DNA from 2 places in the Ruminococcus sp. AM26-12LB genome. Region 1 is predicted to be linked to the other one. Evidence: riboswitches for the same ligand, from Rfam matches in the RefSeq annotation. Region 1 holds a riboswitch; the other holds the start of a gene.

What was found. A riboswitch is a leader RNA that binds a small molecule or an ion and turns the genes downstream of it on or off. The one in region 1 is predicted to bind cobalamin.
Region 2: another riboswitch for cobalamin. It lies ahead of DW694_RS14975 (ABC transporter permease); the one in region 1 lies ahead of nikB (nickel ABC transporter permease).

The regions. Positions count from the first base shown of each region.
Region 1 covers NZ_QUJX01000016.1:67,262-75,155, forward strand. Annotated here, with positions in the region: gene DW694_RS12860 (ABC transporter ATP-binding protein) at 1-418, opposite strand, end outside; gene DW694_RS12865 (ABC transporter substrate-binding protein) at 433-2,001, opposite strand; gene nikC (nickel transporter permease) at 2,060-2,890, opposite strand; gene nikB (nickel ABC transporter permease) at 2,891-3,829, opposite strand; cobalamin riboswitch at 4,013-4,202, opposite strand; gene DW694_RS12880 (M14 family metallopeptidase) at 4,487-5,446, opposite strand; gene hisIE (bifunctional phosphoribosyl-AMP cyclohydrolase/phosphoribosyl-ATP diphosphatase HisIE) at 5,618-6,898, opposite strand; gene hisB (imidazoleglycerol-phosphate dehydratase HisB) at 6,917-7,504, opposite strand; gene hisD (histidinol dehydrogenase) at 7,504-7,894, opposite strand, start outside.
Region 2 covers NZ_QUJX01000022.1:23,536-31,429, reverse strand. Annotated here, with positions in the region: gene DW694_RS14990 (ABC transporter ATP-binding protein) at 1-770, opposite strand, end outside; gene DW694_RS14985 (ABC transporter ATP-binding protein) at 780-1,571, opposite strand; gene nikC (nickel transporter permease) at 1,552-2,415, opposite strand; gene DW694_RS14975 (ABC transporter permease) at 2,431-3,360, opposite strand; cobalamin riboswitch at 3,496-3,670, opposite strand; gene DW694_RS14970 (MATE family efflux transporter) at 3,812-5,170, opposite strand; gene DW694_RS14965 (ABC-2 transporter permease) at 5,326-6,000, opposite strand; gene DW694_RS14960 (ABC transporter ATP-binding protein) at 5,997-6,845, opposite strand; gene DW694_RS14955 (GntR family transcriptional regulator) at 6,848-7,222, opposite strand; partial or broken gene DW694_RS14950 (tRNA-binding protein) at 7,390-7,509, opposite strand; gene DW694_RS14945 (PDDEXK nuclease domain-containing protein) at 7,557-7,894, opposite strand, start outside.

The sequences.
Region 1 (7,894 bases):
TTTCCGCGTCAGGAAGACGCATTTTCTGAAGCATGGAGCATCCCTTCTTCCATGCTTCTGCTTTGGATATATCCGTATGTGTACAGATATATTCCACATACTGACTTCCAATCTTACGGATAGGGTTCAGGGTTCCGCCGCAGTCCTGGAAGATCATGGAAATGCGGGTACCCCTTAAATTTCTCCATTCATCCTTTGTATTGGAAAGCAGAGAATGTCCGTGAAACTGAATATCTCCGGTGCTGACCCGGCCACCTCCGGCAAGTGCGCCGAGGACAGCACGGATCACGGTTGTTTTTCCACTTCCACTCTCGCCTACCACACTGATGATCTCCCCCTTCTTCATGGAAAGGTTGAAATGTTCAATGGTAGGTGCCTGTTTTCCGTACTGAACGGAAAGATCCTTGATCTCAAGCATAAATAAGCGCTCCTTTACTCGGCAAGAGTGATATCCTTTGTCAGCCAGTAGTAATCCATCGGATACATCTTAACACCTGTTACCTTTTTGTTGGAGAAGAGGTAGGTTGTCTCATAACCAAAGAATACAGTTGCAGCATCATCCATGATATCCTGCTGAATATCGATGATGAGATCTTTTCTCTTGTCCTCATCAAATGTCTGCGCAAGCTCGTCAAGAAGCTTGTCAACCTCCGGGTTATTGTATCCTGCAGTATTGTTTGCAGAGGAGCTGTACCAGTTCTCTCTTAAGTAGTTCTCAGGGTCTCCAGTGTTTGCTACCAGCACGTTCCAGATCAGAAGGTCATACTGACCGGAATCTCTCATGTCAAGAAGTGTCTCATAACTTACTGTGTTCAGGTTTACGTTGATACCGATCTCCTTCAGACTGGCCTGTGCTGCCTGTGCGTATACACCAAGCTCGGCACGGCTTGTGTAGATAACAAAATCAAGAACAAGAGGATCTCCGTCAGGAGTTTCTACAAATCCGTCACCGTCAACATCTTTGTATCCGGCCTCATCAAGGATCTTCTTTGCGCTGTCCGGATCATAGGAATTCTCATCCTTCAGATCATCGAATCCAAAGTCAAGTGTTGGAGGAACCGGTGCTTTACCAGCTGTTGCACCACCCTCGAGAAGAGTGTTGCAGTATGTTTCCTTGTCAAGACCACGAAGAAGTGCCTGGCGAAGAGCCTTATCGCTGAGTGCATGATCCTCGTTCTGGTTCATGAATGCATAGGTGGAACGAAGAGACTGAAGCTCCTGGATGTCGTAATTGTCATTTCCCTCAAACTCAACCAGGTTCTCTGTTTTCAGGTTGTAAGCGATATCGATCTCACCTGTCTGAAGAGCCATGGAACGTGTTGTCTGGTCATCCACACATTTCAGTGTAACTTTATCAAGGGGAACTTCTCCATCCCAGTAGTTCTCATTTTTTACTACGATACAGGAATCCGTCGGGCTGAAAGATTCTACTGCGTAAGGTCCTGTACAGATCGGTCCTTCCATGGCAAATGTAGAATCATCTACATTTGTATCTACGATCAGAAACAGCGGGTCTGCAAGGCATCCGGCCATGTTTGCATTTGCTCTGTTCAGATGGAAGATCAGGTTCTGTCCGTCAACTTCGAGGCTGTCGAGATCAAAGAATTCCGGAACACGGTCACTCTTTTCAGCGGTACGTTCGATGGAGGCTTTTACCATCTCCGGTGTCATATCGTCACCGTTGGAGAATTTTACGCCCTCACGGATCTTGAAGGTCCATGTTTTTCCATCGTCACTGTTTTCCCACTCTTCCGCAAGACATGGAACGATCTCACCGTTCTCATCGAATTTTGTAAGACACTCGCCGATCGCATAACGGGATACAACCCAGCTGAAATACTGCTCTGTCGGCTCCAGTGTATCTGCAAAGCTTGTTACTCCGATGGTGATTTCCTTATCACTTTTTTTGTCACCCTTTGCCTGAGCCACTGTTGTCATGGAAAAAGTCATCATACATGCAAGTGTAGCAGCCAGCACTTTTTTAACTACATTATTTCTCATTTCATCCTCCTAAAGATAATATACTGATCATATGGTGTTGGTTTGTTACAGAGTTGTTTTATTGATCCTGGCGCGGATCCAGTACATCACGGATGCTGTCTCCAAGCATGTTGAAAACAACAACACAGATCACGATAGCGATACCAGGGTAGATCATAAGCCATGGCGCCTTTGCCATGTAGGTTCTTCCTTCATTCAGCATCAGTCCCCACTCCGGTGTCGGCGCAGTTGCACCAAATCCCAGGAATGAAAGGGAAGCCAGCTCCAGCATCATAGTTCCGATATCTGCTGCCGCAGTTACCACCATCTGGGTTACCATGTTGGGAAGAATGTGTACAAGAAGAATTTTCCAGGTCTTTGTTCCGTTTACTATAGCTGCCTCTATGTAAAGACTCTTCTTGACTTTCAAGACCATACTTCGTGCAAGACGGGCATATTTTGTCCAGCTTACAGCCGCAATGGAAATAACGGCATTGACCAGGTTTGGTCCAAGCATACCGGCAATGGCAATGGCCAGTACAAGCCCAGGGAAGGAGATCATCATATCTGCGATACGCATGATCACTGCATCCACAACGCCGCCGAAATATCCGGCAATAACTCCTAAAAATGTACCGATGACAAAGATCACTGCAACCAGACATAAGGTCATGATCAGAGAGGTTCTTGTTCCGAAGATAACACGGGAAAGAAGATCTCGTCCAAGCTTATCCGTTCCGAACGGATGAGCGGAGCTTGGCTCCTGCAGTGATTCGGTCATAACTGCATTCAGTGGATCATATGGTGAGAGCTGCGGCGCAAAGATCGCAATTCCGATCACCACGAGACCCAGAATGAAGAAAAGAGTGAACTGTTTATTTTCTTTGAATGTTCGTAATACCTTTTTCAATTATCTATCCTCCTTAAGTCTTGGATCGAGATAAGTATAGGACAGATCCACAAGCAGGTTGATGCACATGTACAGGATCGCGATCCAAAGTACATAGCCCTGTACAAGAGGATAGTCACGACAGGAAATCGCCTTTACTGCCATATTTCCCATTCCAGGCCAGTTGTAAATGATCTCTACAACTGCAGTACCTCCCAGAAGACTTCCAAGGGAAAGTCCCAACAGCGTTACCAGCGGAAGCATAACATTAGGAAGGACGTGTTTCCAGAGAATGACGCTTTCCTTGATTCCACGCATTCTTGCACCTGTGACATAATCCTGATGAAGTTCCTCCAGCACTGCACTTCTTACCTGTCTGGTATATTTTGCAGACATGGCAAGTGCAAGAGTCAGCGCCGGGAGGATCATGGATTTAAAATCCGTACTGCCTCCTGCAACATTGATCCAGCGAAGCTGAACACCAAAGATGCTGAGAAGGATCAGGCCCAGCCAGAAGCTTGGAACAGATACTCCCACAAAGGTAATTCCTCTCACAAAATAATCCGGGAATTTGTTCTGATATACAGCGGCCAGGATTCCAAGCGGTATGGAAATAATGACCATCATCAGAAGTGCCAGCAACGACATCCTCAGCGTCGGCCAGAAACAGGATACCAGTTTATCTGTTACCGGCATTTTGAAAGAATAGGACTGTCCCATATCTCCTGTAACAACACCCTTCAGCCAGGAACCATACTGCACGAGAAAGGGCTGATCAAGGCCAAGCTCATGTCTTGTCTGTTCCAGAAGCTCTGGTGTAGGAAGATTACCACACTCTGTCAGCATGATCTCCGCAGGATCACCAGGTGACAGGTAGGTCAGTCCAAATGTGAAAAAGCTGATTCCAAATAATACAATGATGATCTGGAGAAATCTTTTTCCTACTTGTTTCTTTGTCACGTTTTACTCCTTTCCTCATTTGATGCGATTTTAACATTGCCGTTTTAATTTAGTTAGATAAAAGAAACTATTGGATTCTTAATATGCAGAATATGCATGGAATTTTAGAAAATTTGCACGAAAAAAGCCCGTGACGAAATACGGGCACACAAAATAAATATGCTTCCTATCTTCCGTAAGAATCATTTTAAAACAATTGCAAGCAGGTCTCCTGACTTAGGATCCTTACCCTCAGACACCTTCCCGGTCTATTTCTCACGCACTCGACCAGTGGTACTTTGTCTGAGGATTTCCCCTTACAGTGACGGGATCGTACCGGATTTACACCGGTTTCCCTATTAATCCTCTCAGAACTTACAACGGCTGATGTGAAAATCAGCAAATGCTGTCAAATTACTGAAACATTATATGATAAAACTATAGTTTATGTCTATGGAAAAATGTTATATTTTTAGAAAACTCATAAATTTTGTTAAAGATGCTTGAATTGTATATATCCCCCATGGGGGATTTGACAATTGGATTTATCTGATCTGCTAAAAAAACACGGATTTTACCTCGCTATTTTTACAAATAGAATAGCAAATGGTAAAACCCGGTTTTCTTACTGTTTCAATATGATTTCAGACAGAAGCGTTCTGAAAAGGTTGTTTACTATCAGGTCAGAGTCTCCGTGATCGCTGCATATGCGATCATTGGTCCGTCTTCAATAATGTTCAGACTGGCTGTCTGATAAAGTACGACTCCGTTTTCAGTTGCAATAGATGTGTAAAGTAAATTTCCATAGTAATCTCTCAGTTCACCCAATTCTTCTCCCTTAAAGAAGTACTCTCCAGGCTTCTTGGATGGATACCAGCATCCGGTATACGGCGCATATTCATAGACTACATTTTCAAGAAGCATCTGACGGTAATGCTTCAGACCATGACATTTCTTTCCCTGGAGATGAAAAACAAGGTGACGGACGTCTCTTTTATCCTGTTCTACTTCCTCCCAGGTCCAGTAGCTGTGTCCGCCTCTTTCGATGAGAATACTTGGAATTCCAAGAGAAGAAGCATAATTGTAGGCGCCACCTGTGGCGGTTGTGGAACGGACCACATATTTTACGCCGATATGCCGTGCCATATGTAATGATTTCTCTGCTGTCTTTTCATCTACAACCCCTACATAATAAACATAGGGATGAAGCTGTTCGAACCCATCTCCGCTATGCAGGTCGATATAATAATCTGCTATGGAAAAAAGCTTTGTCACTATAGCATAGGCAATACGATCTGCAGCTGTTCCCTCAGGATCTCCGGGGAAAACGCGGTTCAGGTTCTTGCCATCCTCATAGACCAGACTCATGGTGCGATGCTCAAAGCCACTGACATTGACCAGTGGAACGATGATCACATTTCCCTTCAGTTCTTCCGGTTGAAATTCTTTTGCAAGTTCCATTGCCGCCTGGATTCCTACATACTCCGCACTGTGTATTCCCGCTGTGATCAGTATCGTCGGTCCGTCTTTCACTCCGCATATCACAGTTGCCGGCATTGCTATGCCGTATCCTGTGATCTTAATTTTCCCCTGTGCCTTCTCTCCTTTTTCAATCACCCAGTCATCAATTTTGATCATTGGTTGTTTCCCTTTTCCTTTTTTATATTTCCGCACTTTTGACGATAAGTATATCATGCCTAACCGAAATTGTACATATTCTTTTAAGATTCCGGGAAAACAGAAAAAAGCTTTCGTAACCGTTCATTCTGATCCGACGTACAAAAGCTTTTTTCCTGAATGATATATAATTTATCTTTTTACCAATTCTTTGGTGATTTCTTCCCAGCTGACTCCTTTTTCCACCATAAGTACCATCATATGATAAAGAAAATCTGAAATTTCGTATTTAATCTCTTCTTTATCTGGATTTTTGGCTGCAATGACGATCTCTGTGCATTCTTCACCGACTTTTTTCAAAATCTTGTCAATTCCCTTATCAAAAAGATAATTGGTATAGGAACCTTCCTTTGGATGTTCTTTTCGGTCAGTGATCACATCATACACATTCTGGAACACGTGAAGTGGGTTGGTATCATCGTACTCTTTTTTCAGCAGCGGTTTGAAGAAACAGGTACGGTTTCCTGTATGGCAGGCTGCGCCAATCTGCTCCACTTTGGCAAGGATCGTATCATTATCACAGTCAATAGTAAGAGACTTTACATACTGTACGTGTCCGGATGTCAGACCTTTGGTCCAGAGCTCATTCCGGCTGCGACTCCAGTATGTCATTTTTCCAAGCTTCAATGTTGTGTTAAAAGCAAGCTCATTCATATAGGCCAGCATCAGTACTTCATCCGTCCGGTAATCCTGGACAATAACCGGAACCATTCCGTCACTGTTTAATTTAAAGTCCGACCATGCAATATTACTTTTATATGTGTTTACCGGAATTCCGGCTTCTTCGCAGGTTTCCTTAAATGTATGCAGATCATTTTCAAGACTGCTTACATAAGCACCGCAAAGTCCGGACACAGCTGGTTCTCCTAAAAGCTCCAGAACGTTCTCAGATCTGTTTTCATCGGTATGAAGAACAATGGAAATCTGAGAAATCTCTGCAATTTCATTTTCGACAGTGTCCAAAGCCAGAACAGTGTCTGCATATGTTTCGATCAGATCCTGATTTTCTGTGAATTCTCTCAGATCAGAGATGCTGATCATCATACGCTCTTTTCCAAAGCGCCGGGATACTTCTTCCAGAAGCTTGATATTATTCTCTTTCGAAAAATTCAGTACAACTTTGGCACATCCCGCATAGATCAGCTTTTTTACATCTTCCATACGTTTGATATTTCCCGCTGCGATCACCGGGATCTCAGATACCTGACAGATATCACGGATTTTTCCGATCGCACGGTCATGCTCTGCATCTGCGGAAGAAAAGTCAAATACCAGAAGCTCATCTGCCCCATTGTCACCGTAAAATTTTGCAAGTGTTTCTACATTTCCGTCTCCGAAAAGATTTCTCTGTCCAAATCCGGTTACCGCCTTTTCTGAATGAAGATAAAGGCATGGGATCAACTGTTTGTTCATAAGTGGTCTCCTTCTGTATCAGAGGCTTCCCTTGGTAGAAAGCACGTCTGTGATCCGGGAATCGTACTGTGTTGCTGCATCAAGGGCTTTCGCAAAGCTTTTAAACATGGCCTCTGCCACATGATGGCTGTTTCCTCCGGAAAGAACCTTGATGTGAAGATTCATTGCTGCGGAATAGGATACTGCATAAAAGAATTCCCTTACCATCTCTGTAGCCATATCTCCTATTTTTTCCGTAGAAAACGCTGCATCCCATCCAAGATAAGGTCTTCCGGAAAGATCTACTGCGCAGAGCACAAGCACTTCATCCATAGGAAGGATACAGCTGCCGTAACGTTTGATCCCTTTTTTGTCGCCAACTGCCTCACGGATAGCGTTTCCAAGGACGATCCCTGTATCTTCAATGGTGTGATGATCATCTACATTCAGATCACCATGGACTCTCAGCGTAAGATCATACAGTCCATGGCGCGTAAAACCGTCCAGCATATGGTCAAAAAAGCCAATGCCTGTATCAATATCGGAACTTCCTGTTCCATCAATATTCAGCTGCAGACGTATCTGCGTTTCTTTTGTGTTTCTTTCGATCAGTGCTTCTCTTGCCATTATTCGTTCTCCTTGTCCTCTTCCTCAAAACGGACTGCAATGGAATTTGCGTGTGCAGTCAGCTGTTCCGATGTGGCAAACTGGATAATGTCCTTGTGGATTTTTCGGAGTGCTTCCCTGGAATAATATACAATACTGGATTTTTTGATAAAATCATCTACAGAAAGTGCGGAGAAAAATTTGGCAGTTCCATTGGTAGGAAGCACATGGTTTGGTCCTGCGAAATAATCGCCAAGGGGTTCAGAGCTGTGCTCTCCGATAAAGATCGCACCTGCATTTCGTACTTTCATCATATCTTCAAAAGGATTCTTTGTGACGATCTCCATATGTTCAGAAGCAATTTCATTGGCAGCCTCAATGGCCTCGTCCATATCTTCTGCGATCAGGATA
Region 2 (7,894 bases), on a different contig from region 1:
TTCGGTTCTTTTACCGGAATAGAATCAAACAGATCTTTTGTATAAGGATGTACGGCAGTCTCCTTTAAGTTGTCTGTATGATCGATAAACTCGACCACGCGTCCCTGATACATAATAGCCACCTCTTTGCAGAGATATGGAACGTTGGACAGATCGTGAGTGATCAGTAAATAAGTCATCTCATATTTTTCCTGCAGCTCATTTAACAGATGCAGGATCTGCTTTCGTATGGAATAATCCAGACTGGATACCGGTTCATCACAGATCACAAGCTCCGGTCTTAATACCAACGCCCTCGCAATATTAGCTCTCTGACACTGACCTCCTGAAATCTGTCCAACATAACGGTTGCGGATATCCGGATCAAGCCCCGTCTGGATCAAAGCCTCCTTTACTCGCTCTTCATACTCACCCTCTTGCAGTTTTTCATGTAATTTCAAAATTTCCAGAATATTTTCTCCAATGGTATAACCGGGATCAAATACCCCACTGCTGCTTTGAAAGACCATCTGAAGGTTCTTGCGATATGGACGAAACTGCTTTTCAGACAAATCCTGCATTTCCTGTCCCTGAAACCAGAATTTTCCATCTGTAGGTTTCTCCAGGCCGGCGATCAGCTTTCCGAATGTAGTTTTACCACTTCCACTTTCACCGATCAGGGCCATGGATGATCCTGCATGGATTTCCAGACTTACATCATCCACTGCCTTCACAATTTTTTTCTTGCCATAATATTTTTTTAAATGTTCTGTCTTTAGTAACGTACTCATACTTTTCCCCTATAAAACTGCATCCAACAGTTTTTTTGTATATGAATGCTGCGGATGATAAAAGATCTCTTCAACCGTTCCGTTTTCCACTATTTCGCCGTCTTTCATGATCGAAACATCATCCGCGATCTCTGCCACCACACCCAGATCATGCGTAATAAATAACACGCCCAGATTTTCTTTCCTGGATAGCTGATAGATTTCTTCCAGGATCTGCTTCTGTACGGTTACATCCAAGGCTGTCGTCGGCTCATCTGCGATCAGATAATCCGGTTTCATGGACATGGCAATGGCGATCATAACACGTTGGCACATACCACCAGACAATTCGTAAGGTTTTTTCTTCATCAGTTCTTCCGGATCACGCAGATTCATCATCCGCAGACTTTCCAACGCTGCTTCCCTTGCCTGTTTTTTGCTCATTCTGCGATGTTTTCTCAGTCCTTCCAGAAGCAGTTGTTCAACTGTAAAAAGCGGATCAAGAGCAGCAGTCGGATCCTGAAAGATCATTCCGATCCTGTCTCCGTATAACTGTCGTTTTTCTTTTCCTGATAACTTCAGAAGACTCTTTTCGTTCAGTGTCACATCTCCGGATATCACCTTTCCATTTCCTGCAAGCAGATTCATGATCGTCAGAGAGGTAACTGACTTGCCGCTTCCACTTTCTCCCACCAGAGCATGGATCCTTCCGCGTTTTACTTCCAGGCTGACATCTTTTACTGCATGAACCATTCCGTGAGATGTCTGAAACTCCACATGTAGTCTTTTTACCCTTAGGACATCATTTTTGGGCTGTTCCATTCTGTATTCCCTCCCCCAGATAATTAAATGCCAGAACAATGATCATGATCAGTATGCCCGGATAAAACATCAGTCTTGGATAAGTCTGGATATAACTTCTACTGTCACTGAGCATGATCCCCCATTCCGGTGTCGGTGCCTGCACACCAAGGCCGATAAAGGAAAAACCGGCAATTGACAGAATGATCGAACCGATTTCCATTGTTGCCAGTGCGATCACAGATGGCAGGATATTTCTCAATACATGCCTAAATATGATCCTTGCGTGGCCGCAGCCGCCGGCTTTTAGTGCGGTCATATAATTTTTATTTTTTTCCTGAAGTGTCAATGCTCGGGCAAGCCTTGCATATTCTGCCCAGGATACGACCGATAAGGACAGAATCAGATGAGCGCCGCTGGCTCCTACGGTTCCTGCAATGGCAAGTGCCACAATAAAGACCGGCATAGCCATAAATACATCAATGATCCTCATAATTATGGAATCGATTTTTCCACCTACATATCCGGCAAACAGTCCGATAGGCACCCCGACACATACAGTAATCAGAAGCACCGTAAAGCTATAGCTCAGTGAATACCGGCTGCCCCAGAGAAGTCTTGATAAAATACATCGTCCCAGCTGATCAGTACCTAAAGGATATGCCGCCGACGGATTCTTTAATTTTATCGAAACATCCACAAGCAGTGGATCATGCGGCGCCAGTACAGGTGCAAAAATAGCTGCCAATGCAAAAATTATGACCACCATCAATCCTATTTTTGTTTTCGGTGACCGGAATACCTGTTTCCAGTACAGATTCTGGATCATGCTTTTTTCTGTTTTCTGCTTTCTTCTGCTTTCCATTCTATGATCTCTCCTTTACTTTAACTGGATTCGCCGGTCAATCGCAGAATAGGCGATATCCACAAGAAAATTTAATACTACAATGCCAACAGCCAGAATAAAGATAAAACATTGCAGCACCGGAGTGTCTTTTGAGATCACGGATTTCAATGCCAGATTTCCGATTCCCTGAATTGAAAAAATACTTTCTATCACAGCTGAGCCACAGAAAAAACCGATCACAATTGATACCAGACGTGTCAGCACAGGAATCAGGATATTTTTCAGACCATGACGCAAAATTACATTTACAGATGACAATCCCTTAGCTCTGCTGGCACGTATGTAATCCTGCTTCAGCACCTGTATCATATTGGTACGGATCAATCTCGTCATAATTCCAAAGAAACTGATATCCATGGCAAATGCCGCAAGAATCGGGATGCCTCCGGCATCTCCTCCGATCACGGAAATCACTTTTAGCTTTACTCCAAATATATAGAGCAGCATCAGACCGATCCAGAAAGACGGCATAGATACACTGAGGGACGACAAAATGCGAATGACTTTATCCAGAACTCTGTTTTCATAAATTGCCGACAAAATTCCAAGAGGGACTGACACGATCATCAACAATAAAAACGAAGTAACTGCCAGTTTAAATGTCTGTGGAAAATATCTTTTTAATTCCTCAAAAGCCGGTTTTCTGGTAGAATATGATTTCCCAAAATCGCCATGAAGTGCCTGATCCAGCCATTTCCCGTATTGTACCAGCACCGGCTGATCCAGTCCTTCCTCATGCCGTACTTCTTCTACCTGCTCCGGTGACGGATGCTCATATTTTTTCTCCGCCAGCACTCTGGCAGCATCACCTGCCGATATAAAACTCAACATAAAAATAATAAATGTAACCGCCAGCACTACCGGAATCATAAATATAAAACGCTTTGCAATTACTTTTCCCATTTTCATTTCTCCTCATTTTTCATCTGTTTATTCGGTTAAAATAAAAAAAGCTGATATGATCCAGCATCATATCAGCACAAAAAACAAACCTCTACCTCAGGCAGAGCTTATTCCTTCTGTATCCCATCCGAATCAGAATTCTTCTGTCAAAAAGGCAAGTCTCCTGACTCCAGTTCTTCCTACTTACCATCTTCCCGGATCTCTCCAGTGATATTTTGGTTTTCGTCCCTGTCACAGTAGCGGTGGCTGTTCTGGCATTTCACCAGATTCCTTATTAAGTACTTTGTACACCCTTCTGACTATTCAATTTTCATAGTTGTAAGTATCATAATATCATACTTTTCTTTTTATATAAATAGTTTTTTTGTCAAATATAAAATATCTGAACATTTCATAGTGAAACCCGGATATTTTCTGCCTGTATTATTATAGATCCCTTAAGTAAATAACATTATGTATGAACGGTGACTTCTTTATATTTCCGTATAATGATCATATAACTTACGAATAATAAAACAGCTGCACTGCTCCATGCACAGATCTCTGCATAGTATATTCCATCTTCACCGATCAGTTTTGGCAGCAGCAGCGCAACACTGACACGCATTATAAATTCTGCAATGCCGCTGGCAAGCGGAATCAAAGTATTACCCAGGCCCTGGATAGCGGAACGATACACATACAGCAGATACAGCACCCACAAAAAGACAGCCATGATAAACAAATACTTATATGCTATATCCAATACCTGTCGGGTCTGATCCGGTTCACCGGATACAAACAGGGACAGTACATTACGTCCAAACAGTACCATCATGCCGGAAATGAAAGCCGAAGTGAGCACTGCCATATAAGTGCCGCTGCGCACGCCTTTTCGAATCCTCTGATATTTCTTTGCACCAAGATTCTGGCCCACATAGGTTGTAATAGCATATCCATATGAAACGGCAGCCATCTCCAAAACCCCATACAGCTTGTTCGATGCCGTAAATCCCGCCACAAACAGAAAACCAAATCCATTGATCACATACTGTACCACAAGTCCTCCCACGGAGATGATCACATTCTGTATCGCAAGAGGAACCGCCAGTTCCAAAAGCCGCAGGCTCATAGAGGGCTGCCTGTAAAAGTCCTTCTTTTCCAGGCGGATATCCGGGATTTTACGTAATACGATCAAACAGTACAAGGCAGAAAATCCCTGCGCGATAACGGTCGCCACTGCTGCTCCGGCTATACCCCAGCCAAAAACCGCCACAAATAACAAATCCAGTCCCACATTGATCACTGCTGCCACTGTCATTGCGATCAACGGAGATCTGCTGTTTCCAAGTGCCCGAAGGATCGCTGCAAATATATTATAAGCAGCTATGATCGGGATTCCTGCAAAGATCAGCCGCAAATATAGCATTGTCAGATCAATGACATTATCCGGTGTCTGTAAAAATAAAAGAACATGATAAACTGTACCTTCACTTACTGCGAGTACGACCACAGACAGTAATGCTGTCATGATATAGCTTTTCGCTACTGCACATTTCAGATTTTCCTTTTCCCTTGCTCCATAATACTGAGATACAAGAATAGAAAAACCCTGTGTGATACCTGTCATAATCCCCAACACCAGCCATACCAGCCAATCTCCGGCACCTACTGCCGCCAGTGCTTTAACTCCTACCACTTGTCCGACGATCATGGTGTCTGCCATTGTATAAAACTGCTGAAAAATATTTCCAAGCATCATTGGTATGGCAAAAGTTATGATCAGTTTTCCGGGAGATCCGGCAGTCATATCTTTTTCATTAGTTCCCATAAGAATCTCCTTTTCTTTTCATCCTTGACCGCTATTTTACAAGGGACTCTTACGAAACACAAGCCTATTTTTTCACAAAGTTTTTCTCATATTTTTGGTAGCTATTACATCTTTATAATCATTATTTTTAATGGATCATCTTTGCCACGCCTATCTTAAAACTCTTTCTTCTTCATGGCGCTCATACTATACTTATACGAAGCAAACCATATAAGCAGACTTAGCACAATGAGGGCAATCCCGATTTCAAGATCCCCTATTCCCCCTATCATATGCAGAATACTTTCTTTTAATCCCAAGTTAGTCTTCACAAAAGATCTAATTGTATAACAAATCGCAAAAATAATTAAAATTGCGATTGGCAGCACAATTCGCCCTTTCTCTCCTTCGAACCTTATCCTGATCGCGATCATAATTCCCGCAATTGCCTGAAACACAAAAAATGTGATCAACTCCATTGCCAGCATTTCCAGATCAAACACCTCTTCAGGATTTATGAGTACCATAATTCCTGCACAGATCATTCCAATGCACCATCCACATGCTGTCATGATAAAGGAAAAAATATATTTTTCTCTGACATATATTTTTTTATTTACGGGTAAAGAAAATAAATATGTGTAACCATGGCCATTTTCATCATAACTGATCGTATTACCTGAATATATCGCCAGAACAGATGGGATATACATTGCAATGAAAGCAGCTGCCTTTTTTCCTGTAAGTATAAAAAACAATGCTACAAACACTAACACCAAAAAAAGATTACCACCCTGTCGAAAAAACAATCGAAAATCCTTTTCCAAAAGCCCTCTGATTCCTTTCATCATCTTTCGCCTCCTGTCAACATCAGGATCACCTGATCGAGTGATCCGCTCTCTACTACGATTTCCGGATAATTTTCTATATAATACTGCTTCTCGTTCGTCAGACAGGCAACTCCAAAAAACTCTTTTTTCTCTTTCAAAAGATACCTTTTGTCCACTGCCTGATATTGTTCCTCACTGACCTTCAACACTGCATATTTTTCAAGAATCGTATCCATCGCTTCATGAAGTACAATCTTTCCTTTATGTATCACATAAATGTCATCACACAGATGTTCTAAGTCCGAAGAAATATGTGAGCTGATCAGGATACTTCTCTCCGGCTCTTCTTCCATATACTCTCTTAAAATATCCAGCATCCTTTCCCTCGCTCCGACATCAAGCCCTGCTGTCGGCTCATCCAGCATCAGGAATTCTGCCTGATGTGTCAATGCAACGATCAGATTCAGCTTTGCTTTCATTCCTGTTGAGTACTCTTTTATAAATTTATCCAACGGAATCTGATATTCTTCACACATCTGATGAAATTTTTCTGCTTCAAACTTTGGATATAATTTGGCAAGGACTGCCTCAACATCTTTCCCTTTCAAGTATCCACTGAATCCGGTTTCTGCCAGGACAACTCCCAGCTCTTCTTTCTCTTTTTCACTTAACTCTTCCGGTATTTTTCCCAGGATCTTTATCTCACCGGCATCATAAGAAATGAGTCCGAGCACTGCCTTGAACAAAGTACTCTTACCGGCTCCGTTCTCTCCAACCAGACCGGTGATTCTTCCTTTTTCTACATTTAACGAACAGTCTAACTGAAATTCACCGTAGCTTTTCTTTACTCCTTTGATCTCCAACATAATCATTCATCCTCCATGATGAGTTCAAACAACGAACGGATCTCTTCCTCTTTCATTCCGCAGCGCCTTCCCTTCTGAATTGCTGCTTCCAGATCCGCCTCAACCTCTTTCCTGCGCTCTTCTTCCATCAGCTGTGTATTCGAAGCCGCTACATACGTTCCTTTCCCATGAACTGTGACTGTCATGCCCTCTGCTTCCAGATTGTCATATGCTTTCTTCACAGTAAGTGCACTGATCTTCAGTTCCTTTGCCATTGTTCTCACGGACGGCAATATATCATTTTCTTTTAACTCTCCGGAGATGATCTGCGCCTTGATCTGCTCCATGATCTGTTCATAAATTGGTACCATCGATGTATTATTGATTATAATCTTCATATGTTCCCTCCTGTTGCAAACAGTATATAACAGTATAATACTGTTGTCAACTGTTATATACTGTTTTGCAGTAGTTGACTGCCGGGATATATTTTTTAGCACGAAAAAAGCACCTCTCGGTTTTCTGATTATTAACTCTGAGAAGTGCTCTTGTTTTATATCTAATTTTAGTACAGCTTTGCACCTGCCGGGATTCTGTCATCTACCATCAGAAGGTTCAGTCCTTCATGACCATCTTCCTCAGGTACTGCTGAGATCAGCATACCCTCGGAATCGATTCCCATCATGAAGGAATTCATTCTGATCAAATGCTCTTATTTTATTTCTTTTTAACTCATTCAATGTTAAAAGTATAGTTTTTGTTTCTGTCTTCATTATCCTGCTGCTGAAGATAAAACATTGCCTTTTGAGTTTCAATCTCCGCTTTCAGTTCTTCTTTTGTCGGCAGGTATAATTTGTACTTGGAAGCAAATAATTGTTCATTGTCATGCATAACAGAATAACGGGCAATATCATCATCTGTATCGGAACAAAGAACAATACCGATTGTTGGGTTATCGCCCTCACTACGTTTCAATTCATCATACATACGGATATACATATCCATCTGTCCTACATCTTGATGTGTTATCTTTTCTGTTTTCAGGTCGATGAGGACAAAGCATTTCAGTA